Regions from separate parts of the Actinomadura sp. 3N407 genome, predicted to be linked through region 3. Evidence: predicted binding sites of a transcription regulator. Region 3 holds the regulator's gene; each other region holds the start of a gene.
What was found. Region 3 encodes HrcA, which represses chaperone genes, less so after heat shock. Its sites were predicted from a motif close to TTGGCACTCTCNNNNNGAGAGTGCCAA; they were not measured.
Positions count from the first base shown of each region.

Region 1 (4,278 bases), on a different contig from region 3:
CCGTGAATCTGTAGGATTCCTAAACGATCAACTTTGACGACCCCGAAGGGTGGGATGTGCATCTCGACATCTGGCTACTCCTCGGGGCCACGCTCGTACTCAGCGCCATCATCGCGGTCAGGCTGTCGCATCAGGCGGGCCTGCCGACCCTCCTGGCGTACATGGGCCTCGGCCTATTCATCGGCGAGTCCGGCCCCCTCCACATCACCTTCGACGACGTCGAGCTCGCCCACACGCTCGGCTTCGCCGCCCTCGTCCTGATCCTCGCCGAGGGCGGTATCACCACCAGCTGGCGGCATGTGCGGTCCTCGGTGCCCGCCGCGATCAGCCTTTCCACGATCGGCACCCTGATCAGCATCGTCGTGGTGGCGCTGTCCGCCATGTGGCTGATCGACATGCCCTGGCAGCCGGCGTTCCTGCTCGGCGCCGTGCTCGCCCCGACCGACGCCGCCGCCGTGTTCTCGGTGCTGCGGCGGCTGCCGCTGCCGTCCCGGCTGTCCGGCCTGCTGGAGGCCGAATCCGGCTTCAACGACGCGCCCGTCGTGATCATCGTGATCACGCTCAGCACCCACACCGGCGCACCCGACCTCGCCGCCCTGTTCGGCCTGATGGTGTACGAGCTGGTCGCGGGCGGCATCGTAGGCGTCGCCGTCGGCTGGCTCGGCGCGCAGGGCCTGCGCCGCCTCGCGCTGCCCGCCTCCGGCCTGTACCCGATCGCGGTGCTGTCGCTGGCCGTCGCGTCCTACGGCGCCGCGTCGCTGCTTCACGCCAGCGGGTTCCTCGCCGTGTACGTCAGCGCCCTCGTCCTCGGCAACGCCCGGCTTCCGCACCGGCCCGCCACCCGCGGCTTCGCCGAGGGCATCGGCTGGCTGGCGCAGATCGGGGTGTTCGTGATGCTGGGCCTGCTGGCGTCCCCCAGCGAACTGCCCGGCCAGATCGTGCCCGCCCTCCTGATCGGGTTCGTGCTGCTGCTCATCGCGCGCCCCGTGTCGATCGTGCTGTCCATGGTCGGGTTCAAGCTGTCGTGGGGCGAGAAGATGTTCGCGTCCTGGGCCGGGCTGCGCGGCGCCGTGCCGATCATCCTCGCCACCATCCCGATGGCGCAGGGGGTCGAGGGATCCGACCGGATGTTCTCGATCGTCTTCACCGTCGTCGTGATCTTCACGCTGCTCCAGGGCCCCACCCTGCCCCTGGCGGCGCGCTGGTGCCGGCTGGAGGGCGACGAGCAGACCCGGGAACTGGACGTGGAGGCGGCGCCGCTGGAGCAACTGCACGCCGACCTGCTGGAGATCCGGATCCCGGCCGACTCCATGCTGAACGGCGTGGAGATCTTCGAGCTGCGGCTGCCGCCCGGCGCGTCCATCACGCTCATCGTGCGGAACGGGTCCAGCTTCGTCCCGGAACCCACCACGCCTCTGCAGGCGAGTGACACCCTCCTGGTCGTGACCACCGATGCCGTGCGCGAGGCCACGGAACGCCGTCTGCGCGCGGTCAGCCGGAAGGGCAAGCTGGCCGGCTGGTTCGGCGAGAAGGGCGCTTGACCTTCTGTCCCGTTACCAGGCTGTTCCCTGCCTGTCGGACTCTGACCGGTCAGGGAACAGGCCGGGGGCGAATCCCGTTTCAGCCACGGGTACCATTAGCAGTCGTTCAAAGTGAGTGCCAGTCCGGGTTGAGCCGGGCTGAGCCGGGCTGAGTCAGCGAGGAGGAACCGTGCCGACGTATCAGTACGTTTGCACCGAGTGCGGCGAGCCTCTGGAGGTCGTGCAGAAGTTCAGCGACGACGCGCTGACCGACTGCCCGGCATGCGAGGGCAGGCTCCGCAAGGTCTTCTCCGCGGCGGGGATCATCTTCAAGGGGTCGGGCTTCTACCGCACCGACAGCCGCGGCTCCGGCAAGACGTCCACCGCGGGGGCCTCGGCCAACGGCTCCTCATCGAACGGCGACTCGTCGTCCGACTCCTCCGGCTCGTCGAAGTCGGACAAGTCGGATGCGTCTTCGTCCTCGTCCTCCTCTTCCTCGTCGTCTGGCGGCGACTCGTCGTCCTCCAGCTCGTCGTCGTCTTCCTCTTCGTCCTCTGAAAAGGTCGCCTGACCTTCTGCGACCTCCGGCCCGCGCAGGGCGAACCGGGGGATCCGCCGTCCCCTCGCGGGGCAGACGGATCTCCCGGCTTTGTCGTGCCCGAACACCCGCACATGCCGGCCGCAGACCGCTGTCCAGGGCCCCCAGATCGCCAGTAGGGGCCGCCATCAGGCCGCCGGCCGCTGGGGCACATCACCGCCGGAGAACCCGCCGCCTTCGGCGTCCATGCCGCCGTCGCCGACGATCGCCGCGAGGCAGCTGAACGGAGGCCATCTCCGCTTGCCTCCTCCCCTCATGGGCGGCTCCTACATCTCAAGGGGTAGCGGCGGGGGCCGCACCTGCCCCCGATGAAGTAGCCCAAGTCCCATCTCACGCTGGACGCGCCGGCGGTGCCGCCCGGCGACGATTGAGGGGATGAGAGGTGACCGGCAGGCCGGCTCTCCCGTCGCCATAAGGCTCTGCCTCGGGGAAGCTCTGTTCGCGAGAATCTCGGACGTAGAGCTAGCAGAAATCTCGCGATAGTACTTGACATGCGTCTCGGCAATCGAGACATTCACCTAAGACGCGACATATCTCGATTGTCAGAATGCACAGGAGAGGAACCATGAGCACACAGAGCCCGGCTCCCCCCCGGACGTGGGCCCATCGTCTGGCCGGACTGATCGCCGGCAGGCGCACCAAATGGGCGGTCCTGGCCCTGTGGGTCATCTTGATCGTCGCCCTCGGGCCACTGGCCGGCAGGCTCGGCGACGTCGAGAAGAACGACGCGGCGTCGTGGCTGCCCGCCGGAGCGGAATCGACCCAGGTCGTCGAACTGGAAGAACAGTTCCGCAAGGACGAGACGATGCTCGCGGTCGTCGTCTACGAGCGCGCCGGGGGAATCACCGCCGCGGACCGCACCAAGGCCACCTCGGACGTCTCCGCGTTGCAGAACCTGCCCGGCGCAGAGAAGGTACAGGGGCCGATCCCGTCCGAGGACGGGAAAGCGCTACAGACCCTCGTGCCCCTCACAGATGTGGACGTGACCGCCGCCGTCGACGAGGCGCGCGAACTCGCCAAGCGCGGACCTCCCGGACTGACCGCGCACGTCACCGGACCCGCCGGAAGCGGCGCCGACCAGTTCGAGGTCTTCGAGACCATCGACGGGTTCCTGCTCATGGCCGCGGGCTCCGTCGTCATCGTCCTGCTGCTCATCATCTACCGCAGCCCGATGCTCTGGTTCGTCCCGGTCCTGAGCGCCCTCTTCGCCCTCGGGCTGGCCCAGTCATTGGTGTACCTGCTGGCCAAATACGGGGACCTGACCGTCAACGGCCAGAGCGCCGGAATCCTGACCGTCCTCGTCTTCGGCGTCGCCACCGACTACGCACTGCTGCTCGTCGCCCGATATCGGGAGGAACTGCACCGGCACGAGGACCGGCACGAGGCCATGGCCTACGCGCTGCACCGTGCCGGACCGGCCATCATCGCCTCCGCCGCCACCGTCGCGGTCGGCCTGCTGTGCCTGCTGCTCGCCGAGATGAACTCCACCGCCGGGATGGGTCCCGTGGCCGCCGCGGGCGTCCTGACCGCCCTCGCGGCGATGACGACACTCCTGCCGGCGCTCCTCGTCATCTGCGGACGGTGGCTGTTCTGGCCGCTGATCCCCCGCTACGACGTCAAGTACCTGAAGCCGGAGGCGTACGAGGCGGAACACGGCATCTGGAGCCGAGTCGCCAATCTCATCAGCAAGCGCCCGCGCGCGCTCTGGGCCGCCACCATGCTCGGCCTGATCGTCCTCAGCCTCGGCCTGGGCACGCTCAAGGCCGACGGCCTCTCGGACGCGGGGATGTTCACCGGACGGCCCGACTCCGTCCAGGGCACGGAGGTCGTCGCCCGGCACTACCCCGCCGGCTCCGGCTCCCCGGCCGTCGTCATCGGCTCCGCGACGGCGTCCGACAAGATCGCCGAAACCGTCCGCGGCACGCCCGGCGTCGCCCAGGTCGGCGCACCGGCCACAACGAACGGCCTGGTCAAGTACGAGGCGACGCTGAAGGACCCGGCCGACAGCGAGGCCGCCCGCGCGACCATCGACCGGCTGCGCGCCGCCGTGCACGACGTCCCGTCCGCGAACGCCAAGGTCGGCGGCACCACCGCGACGTCCCTGGACATCCAGCGGGCCTCCGCCCGCGACAACAAGGTGATCATCCCGATCGTGCTGGG
Region 1 covers NZ_JBQQBP010000001.1:232,351-236,628, reverse strand. Annotated here, with positions in the region: gene ACTWPP_RS01010 (potassium/proton antiporter) at 57-1,541, shown strand; gene ACTWPP_RS01005 (FmdB family zinc ribbon protein) at 1,711-2,091, shown strand; gene ACTWPP_RS01000 (hypothetical protein) at 2,247-2,375, opposite strand; gene ACTWPP_RS00995 (MMPL family transporter) at 2,684-4,278, shown strand, end outside.
Region 1: ACTWPP_RS01005 (FmdB family zinc ribbon protein) is a predicted target of HrcA. The motif match lies at 1,637-1,663, and genes of this name have one in related genera.

Region 2 (4,278 bases), on a different contig from region 3:
TCAAGGTTCGACTTGCCGGGGACGATGCCCCGCATGGCCTCGGCGCGGCCCTGGCCTTCCGCCGGTGCCGCGATGGCGACGACGGTGCCGTCACCGTCCATCACCTTGTAGCGCGACTTGGCGAACGGTCCCCGGCGAGGCTGCTCAATCCTGAGCATGGAGGAACTGAACGGGTCGCTCATGCATTTCTCCCGGCTTCGTCGTAGGGCACGTCCTGCCGCGCCCTACGGTACGGGAAATCCCCCGGGCGAATGAGCTACCCGATGGGCCAGTCCTTGCCCTCGTACAGCATCAGGTCGATCGCGATGGGGGTGGCGACCACGAGGACGCGGAGCGGGTCGTGGAGAGGCTGGAAGATCTCGACCGAGTATTTGTCGGCGGTGGTCAGCAGTTCGGTGGCGACGCCCTTGAGCTTCTTGTCGACCTGTGCGACATGGTTGCCGTAGCCGTCGATCACCGGGAACTTGTAGCCGTAGCGGCTGCCGTTCAGCCGGCCGACGGGGAGTGCCGCCGAGTCCAGAAGCGTGTACTGGTGCCCGGCCTTCTCACCGACCTTCCGCAGTGCGCCGATCAGAGCGCCGTCGGCGGTGTGCACATGGGCACCACTGGCCGAGACTCCCGCCGTCACGGAGATCAGCGGCACGCCCTGCGTGTTCTCGACATGGACGGTACGGCCGCCGCCACCGCTGCCGAAGGCGGTCCTGCCCGCCCGGCGGAGCCGGGAGACATCACGTTCCCCGGCGGTCGCGAGCAGCGTGCCGTGGCCGTCGAGAATCCGGTACCGGGATTGGGCGCCCGGGGCGCCGCGCGGCTGGTCGACATGCAGTACCGGGGAGCCGAAGAGATCACTCATGCGTCCGCATAATGCCAGTGCCTCCGCCAGCGGGAACATGCCGGAGCTCATTGTGGACGCCGGGCACACAAAAGGGACGGCCCAGGGGCCGCCCCTTTCATGTCGCGTCGTTACGCGTCGCCGATCAGAAGTCCATGCCGCCGGCGTCGGGCATGCCGCCCGCCGGGGCCGGGTTCTTCTCGGGCTTCTCGGCGATGACGGCCTCGGTGGTGAGGAACAGCGCGGCGATCGACGAGGCGTTCTGCAGCGCGGACCGGGTCACCTTGGCCGGGTCGAGAATCCCCGACTCGAACATGTTGACATATTCGCCGGTGGCGGCGTCGAGTCCCTCACCCGGGGTGAGGTTGCGGACCCGCTCCACCACGACGCCGCCCTCGAGGCCGGCGTTGACGGCGATCTGCTTGAGCGGCTCCTCCAGAGCGCGCTTGACGATGTTGGCCCCGGTGGCCTCGTCGCCGGCGAGCTCCAGCTTGTCGAACGCCTTGGTGCCGGCCTGCAGCAGCGCCACGCCACCGCCGGGGACGATGCCCTCCTCGACCGCGGCCTTGGCGTTGCGGACGGCGTCCTCGATGCGGTGCTTGCGCTCCTTGAGCTCCACCTCGGTCGCGGCGCCGGCCTTGATGACCGCCACACCGCCCGCGAGCTTGGCCAGGCGCTCCTGGAGCTTCTCACGGTCGTAGTCGGAGTCGGTGTTGTCGATCTCGGTGCGGATCTGGTTGACCCGGCCCGCGATCTCGTTGGCGTCACCGGCGCCGTCCACGATCGTGGTCTCGTCCTTGGTGATGACGACCTTGCGGGCGCGGCCCAGCATGTCGGTCGTGGTGTTCTCAAGCTTGAGACCCACGTCCTCGCTGATGACCTGGCCGCCGGTCAGCGTGGCGATGTCGCCCAGCATGGCCTTGCGGCGGTCGCCGAAGCCCGGCGCCTTCACGGCCACGGACTTGAAGATCCCGCGGATCTTGTTGACGACCAGGGTGGCCAGGGCCTCGCCCTCGACGTCCTCCGCGATGATGAGCAGCGGCTTGCCGGACTGCATGACGCCCTCGAGGACGGGCAGCAGGTCCTTGTTCGCCGACGCCTTGCCCTGAACGATCAGGATGTACGGGTCCTCGAGGACCGCCTCCATCCGCTCGGGGTCGGTCACGAAGTAGTGCGAGATGTAGCCCTTGTCGAAGCGCATCCCCTCGGTCAGCTCGAGCTCCAGACCGAAGGTCTGGCTCTCCTCGACCGTGATGACGCCTTCCTTGCCCACCTTGTCCATCGCCTCGGCGATCATCTCGCCGATCTGCGGGTCGCCGGCGGAAATGGAGGCGGTGGAGGCGATCTGCTCCTTGGTCTCCACGTCCTTGGCGAGCTTGGACAGCTCCTCGCTGACCCGCTCGACCGCGGACTCGATGCCCCGCTTCAGCGACATCGGGTTCGCGCCGGCCGCCACGTTCCGCAGGCCCTCGCGCACCAGCGCCTGGGCCAGCACGGTGGCGGTGGTGGTCCCGTCACCCGCGACGTCGTCGGTCTTCTTCGCTACTTCCTTGACGAGCTCCGCGCCGATCTTCTCCCACGCGTCCTCGAGCTCGATCTCTTTCGCGATCGACACACCGTCGTTGGTGATCGTGGGGGCGCCCCACTTCTTCTCCAGCACGACGTTGCGGCCCTTGGGACCAAGGGTCACCTTGACGGCGTCGGCGAGCTGGTTCATGCCGCGCTCGAGGCCGCGCCTGGCATCCTCGTCGAACGCGATCATCTTTGCAGCCATAGGCTCCAGTCCTCCCGGAACAAGGTGGCTTAGACGGATCGAGCCGACGCCCGCGACGGACGGCCCCCGCCGACGACTGCCATTCCGTCGCCGGACTGAGGCCTCATCGCCCCGACCCAAACTGTGAAGTTGTCACTCTCCACAGCAGAGTGCCAACCGTTTTTTAGCACTCTACCCTGTCGAGTGCAAGCGCCGCGCACCCTGACCGGGGGAAGGTTCATCTGCGGGACCCGACCCGTTCTCACCTGGGCCGGAGTCCGGTCCGGGAGCTTCCCGGGTGTGTCGCCGTGATCCACCGTGTGGTCGTCCGCCGGTGTTCACGGAACACTGGCCCGATGGTGAGGCACCGGAGGGGCGGTCTGTTCCGCGCCCGGCGGTTGGAGTCTCCCGCGCTGCACCAATGCGCCGGTTCACGTTCTCCGATGCAGTGAGCATACGTGCTCTGAAGCGTGCCCACCGAGTGCCCGGCGCGAGCCGCCGTTGAACAGGTCAGGAATCGAGAAGCGACTACGGCCGGCCCGTGGCTAGCGTCAGCGGGCATGGACATCAAGCTGCAAGTGAGCGCCATCATGCTCGGCGTGAAGGACGTCGCACGCGCCAAGAAGTTCTATGTCGAGGGACTGGGCTGCGAGGTCGTCCAGGACTACGGCGGTTTCGTCAAGTGCGGCCTGGGCGAAGGATCATCGTCGCTGGCACTCTACGAATGGGACGCGGCGGCACAGGACGCCGGCGTCTCCGCCGAGGGGTCCGGGTTCCGCGGCTCCTCGTTCCACTTCATCACCGACTCCAGAGACGCGGTGGACGAGGTCGTGCGCGCCGCGGTGGCCGCCGGCGGCACCGTGGTCAGGGAGGCGGCCGCCACCGAGTGGGGCGGGTACTTCGGCTACTTCAGCGACCTCGACGGCTACCTGTGGAAGGTCACCACCGCCACTTGAGGGCCCGCCGCGCGGTCCTGGCGCACGGTGGTGCGCCAGGACCGAGCCCGGGCTCAGCCGCCGGCGACGGCGGGGATGATCGAGATCTGGGCGCCTTCGGGCGTGGCGGTGTCGAGGCCGTCGGCGAAGCGGACGTCCTCGTCTCCCACATAGACGTTCACGAACCGGCGGATCTTGCCGTTGTCGTCCAGGATGCGGGCGGAGATGCCGGAGTGGCCGGCCTCCAGGTGGGCGATGACGGCGCGCAGGGTGGCGCCCTCGGCCTTCACCTCCGCCTCGCCGCCGGTGTAGGTCCGCAGGATGGTCGGGATACGGACGGACACGCTGCTCATGGTGCTCCTCTCAGGCCAGGCCCGCGGCGCGGAACGCCTCCAGGGACGGGGCGATGTTCGCGGACGGGGCGACGACGGGCGCGACGGCGTCCAGGGTCTTCAGGCCGTCCCCGGAGTTGATGATGACGGTCTCGGCGGACGGGTCGAGGGTGCCGGCCTCGACGAGCTTGCGGAGGGTCGCGACGGTGACGCCGCCCGCGGTCTCGCCGAAGATGCCCTCGGTGCGGGCGAGCAGCCGGATGCCCTCGACGACCTGCTCGTCGGTGACGTCCTCGACGGCGCCGTTGGTGCGACGGGCGACGTCCAGGACGTACGGGCCGTCGGCGGGGTTGCCGATGGCGAGGGACTTGGCGATCGTGTCGGGCTTCACCGGGCGGACGACGTCGTGGCCGGCCTTGAACGCGG
Region 2 covers NZ_JBQQBP010000034.1:1,728-6,005, forward strand. Annotated here, with positions in the region: gene ACTWPP_RS42510 (phospholipid scramblase-related protein) at 1-182, opposite strand, end outside; gene ACTWPP_RS42515 (phospholipid scramblase-related protein) at 257-853, opposite strand; gene groL (chaperonin GroEL) at 978-2,606, opposite strand; gene ACTWPP_RS42525 (VOC family protein) at 3,146-3,541, shown strand; gene ACTWPP_RS42530 (MoaD/ThiS family protein) at 3,595-3,873, opposite strand; gene thrC (threonine synthase) at 3,884-4,278, opposite strand, start outside.
Region 2: groL (chaperonin GroEL) is a predicted target of HrcA. The motif match lies at 2,736-2,762, and genes of this name have one in related genera.

Region 3 (4,278 bases):
GGCTGCCGGTGCCGGGCCAGCACGTCCAGCGTGAGGGACGCGCGGTCCGCCGCGGTGACGACGCATTCGGCCAGCAGCCCCTCGCCGTCGGTCAGGTCGACGCGCTCACCGGGCCGCAGCCGCCGCACGGCCGCGGCGTGCCGCCCCTCGGGGCCGTCCAGTATGACGCTGCCGCGCTCCAGCGCGTCCGTCCCGGCAAGGAAGACCGGCGGGCTCACGCGCGTACCCGGCGGGGCGCTTCGCTCATGTGCCGTCCCCTGACTCACCATGGTCCGAGTCGCCGCGGCGGCCCTCGTCGTAGGCCGCCGCCACTGCTCTTCAGTGCTGGTTGAAGACGTCCTTGAGCCGCGAGAACATGCCGCGCTGGCCCGGGGCGAACTTGCCGGGCGGACGCTCCTCGCCGCGCAGCGCCGCCAGCTGCCGCAGCAGCTCCTCCTGCTCCTCGTCGAGCCGGTTCGGCGTCTCCACGTTCACGTGGATCATCAGGTCGCCGCGGCCGCTCTCGTTGAGGTGCCGCACGCCCCGGTTGTAGAGCGTGATGACCTGCCCCGACTGCGTGCCCGGCTTGATGTCGACGCTCTCGGCGGCGTCCAGGGTCTCGATCGTGACGCTGGTGCCGAGCGCCGCCGCCGTCATCGGGATCTCGACCGTGCAGTGCAGGTCGTCGCCCTCCCGCTCGAAGATCGGATGCGGCTTCTCCACGATCTCCAGGAACAGGTCGCCGGGCGGGCCGCCGCCGGGACCGACCTCGCCCTCGCCGGCGAGCTGGATGTGGATGCCGTTCTCCACCCCGGCCGGGATCTTGACCTTGACGGTGCGCCGGGTGCGGACCCGGCCGTCGCCGGAGCACTCGGTGCACGGGTTGCGGATCACCGAGCCGAACCCGCCGCATGCCGGGCACGGCCGCGCCGTCATGACCTGGCCGAGGAACGAGCGCTGCACCTGCTGCACCTCGCCGCGCCCGTGGCACGTCTCACACGTGTCCGGGTGGGTGCCGGGCGCGCAGCCCGAACCCTCGCAGGCGCCGCAGGCGACCGCGGTGTCGATCGACAGCTCGCGTGTCGTGCCGAACGCCGTCTCGCTCAGGTCGAGCTCCACCCGCAGCGTCGCGTTGCGGCCGCGCCGCGCCCGCGACCGCGGGCCCCGGGACGCCGCCGTGCCGAAGAAGGCGTCCATGATGTCGCTGAACGGGAACCCGGCGCCGCCGAACCCGCCGGCGCCGCCCGCGGCCGCGGACGCGAACGGGTCCGCGCCGAGGTCGTACATCTCGCGCTTCTTCGGGTCGGAGAGCACCTCGTACGCCTGGGTGATCTCCTTGAACCTGTCCTGGGTCTCCGGATCCGGGTTGACGTCCGGGTGGAGCTCCCGCGCAAGCCGGCGATAGGCCTTCTTGACCTCGTCGGCGCTGGCGTCCCGCCGGACGCCGAGGGTCGCGTAGTAGTCGTTGGCCACTTACGACCCCGCCAGGATCTGTCCCACGTAGCGTGCCACTGCCCGTACCGCTCCCATCGTGCTGGGGTAATCCATGCGTGTAGGCCCGAGCACACCCAGCCGGGCCAGTGTGAGGTCGCCCACGCCGTAGTCGGCGGCGACGACCGAAGTCGACCGGAGCCCCAGGTCGGGGTTCTCGGTGCCGATCCGCACCGTAACTGTAGAGGAATCGCCGGTCTCGCCGAGCAGCCGCATCAGGATGACCTGCTCCTCGAGCGCCACGAGAACCTCCCTCAGGCTCTGTGAGAAGTCCACCGCGGCGAGGTTGGCCGCACCGGCGAAGACGATCTTCTCTTCGTGCTTTTCGACGAGCGTCTCCAGCAGCACCGACAGCACCGCCGCCGCGAGCGGCCGGTCCGCCTGGCCCACCTTCTCCGGCAGGTCCGCCACCGCCGTGGGGACGTCACCGAGACCGAGCCCGTCCAGGCACGTGTTGAGCAACGCCCGCAGGTGCCCGATCGATTCCTCGGAGACGTTGCCGCCGGCCTCGATGACCCGCTGCTCCACCCTGCCCGTGTTGGTGATCAGGACGAGCAGCAGCCGGCCCTCGGCGACCGGCACCAGCTCGACGTGCCGCACCGACGAGCGGGTCAGCGACGGGTACTGCACGACGGCGACCTGCCGGGTGAGCTGCGCGAGGAGCCGCACCGTCCGCCCGACGACGTCGTCGAGGTCGTAGGCGCCGGACAGGAACGTCTCGATCGCGCGGCGTTCGGCGACCGACAGCGGCTTGATCGTGGACAGCCGGTCGACGAACAGCCGGTAGCCCTTGTCGGTGGGGACGCGGCCGGCGCTGGTGTGCGGCTGGGCGATGTAGCCCTGCTCTTCCAGCACGGCCATGTCGTTGCGGATCGTGGCCGAGGACACACCGAGGTTGTGCCGGTCCACCAGCGCCTTGGACCCGACCGGCTCGTTGGTGGAGACATAGTCCTCGACTATGGCGCGCAGGACTGCGAGTTTCCGGTCGTCCAGCACCGTGTCACCTCCTTCATCCCCTTCCATGGGCCCCCGATCCTCCGCCCGGCGGCCCCGTGGCCGTCCGCACACGCGCTGCTGGCACTCATTACTCCCGAGTGCCAAGTGTACGACCCGTGGGAGCACTCTGGAGTGCCCGCGCACACCCCCGTACGGCTGCGCGATACTACCCGTATCGGACGGCGCCGCCACGCCGAGGGACGGGGGGCTGCGGCGCGCGGGCGTCCCGCCGGGTTAATGTGCGGACCCGTGCAGAGTAAGGACTACGGAAACGACGTGCTGGCCGGCGACTGGCGCAGGCCCCGTAAAGGCCGGATCCCCGAGGTCCCGGCCGAGCCCGGCCTGGTCGCCGAGGATCCCGGCAGCGGCTTCTGCGGCGCCGTCGTCGGCTGCGACAAGTTCGGCGTCACCCTTGAAGACCGGTTCGGCAAGCGGCGCGTGTTCCCCCTGACGAAGTCGGGCTTCCTCATCGACGGGAAGCCGGTGACGCTCGTCCGGCCGGAGGCCGGGCCCCGGGGGGCGGCCCGTTCCGCGTCCGGCTCCATCGCCGTCCAGGGGGTGCGGGCCCAGGTGGCCAAGGAGAGCCGCATCTACGTGGAGGGCGTCCACGACGCCGAGCTGGTCGAGAAGATCTGGGGCCACGACCTGCGGGTCGAGGGCGTCGTCGTGGAGTACCTCGAAGGCGTGGACGACCTGCCCGCCATCGTCGAGGACTTCGGCCCCGACGAGGAGCGCCGCCTCGGGGTCCTCGTCGACCATCTCGTGGAGGGCTCCAAGGAGTCCCGGATCGCCGCCCAGATCTCGTCGCCGCACGTCCTGGTCACCGGGCACCCGTTCATCGACATCTGGGAGGCCGTCAAGCCGGCGTCCGTCGGCATCCGCGCCTGGCCGCGCGTCCCTCGCGGCATCCCCTGGAAGGACGGCGTCGTCGCCGAACTCGGCTGGGGCGACGACACGGGCGAGGCCTGGAAGCGAATCCTGGGCTCGGTCAACGCCTACACGGACCTGGAGCCAGCCCTCCTGGGCCGCGTGGAGGAACTCATCGACTTCGTCACGGCCGTTTAGGTCAGGTCCCGGACGACGGCGTCCGCCAGAAGGCGTCCACGCAAGGTGAGCACCACGCGGCCCTCCTCGTACGGGGCGGCCTCGATCAGCCCGCCGTCGATCGCCCGCCGGACCGCGCCGCCGTCCACCAGCCCGGCCGGGCAGCCCTGCCCGAGCCGCAGTTCGAGCATGATCCGCTCGATGCGCCGGTCCTCCTCGGCCAGGACCTCCCGGGCGTGCGCCGGGGTGGCGCCCTCCGCGAGGCGTGCGGCGTACGCGGCGGGATGCTTGACGTTCCACCACCGGGTCCCCCCGACGTGGCTGTGCGCGCCGGGCCCGACGCCCCACCAGTCGGCGCCCGTCCAATAGAGCATGTTGTGCCGGCAAGCGGCACCGGGATCGGCGGCCCAGTTGGAGATCTCGTACCAGCGCAGTCCGCGCCCGCTCAGCATCTCGTCGGCGATCAGGTAGCGGTCGGCCATGGCGTCGTCGTCGGGTGCGGTCAGCTCCCCCCGCCTCACCTGCGCCGCCAGCCGGGTGCCCTCCTCGACGATCAGCGCGTACGCCGACACATGGTCGGGTTCCGCGGCCAGGGCCGCCTCCAGCGAGGCCCTCCAGTCGTCGTCGGTCTCCCCCGGCGTCCCGTAGATGAGGTCGAGATTGACGTGCTCGAATCCCGCCTTACGCGTCCACTCCACCACCTGCGGGACGCGCCCCGGCGTATGGCTGCGCTCCAGAACGGCCAGAACATGCTCGCGCGCGCTCTGC
Region 3 covers NZ_JBQQBP010000014.1:165,384-169,661, reverse strand. Annotated here, with positions in the region: gene ACTWPP_RS31100 (16S rRNA (uracil(1498)-N(3))-methyltransferase) at 1-218, opposite strand, end outside; gene dnaJ (molecular chaperone DnaJ) at 319-1,452, opposite strand; gene hrcA (heat-inducible transcriptional repressor HrcA) at 1,453-2,466, opposite strand; gene ACTWPP_RS31085 (DUF3097 domain-containing protein) at 2,716-3,531, shown strand; gene hemW (radical SAM family heme chaperone HemW) at 3,528-4,278, opposite strand, start outside.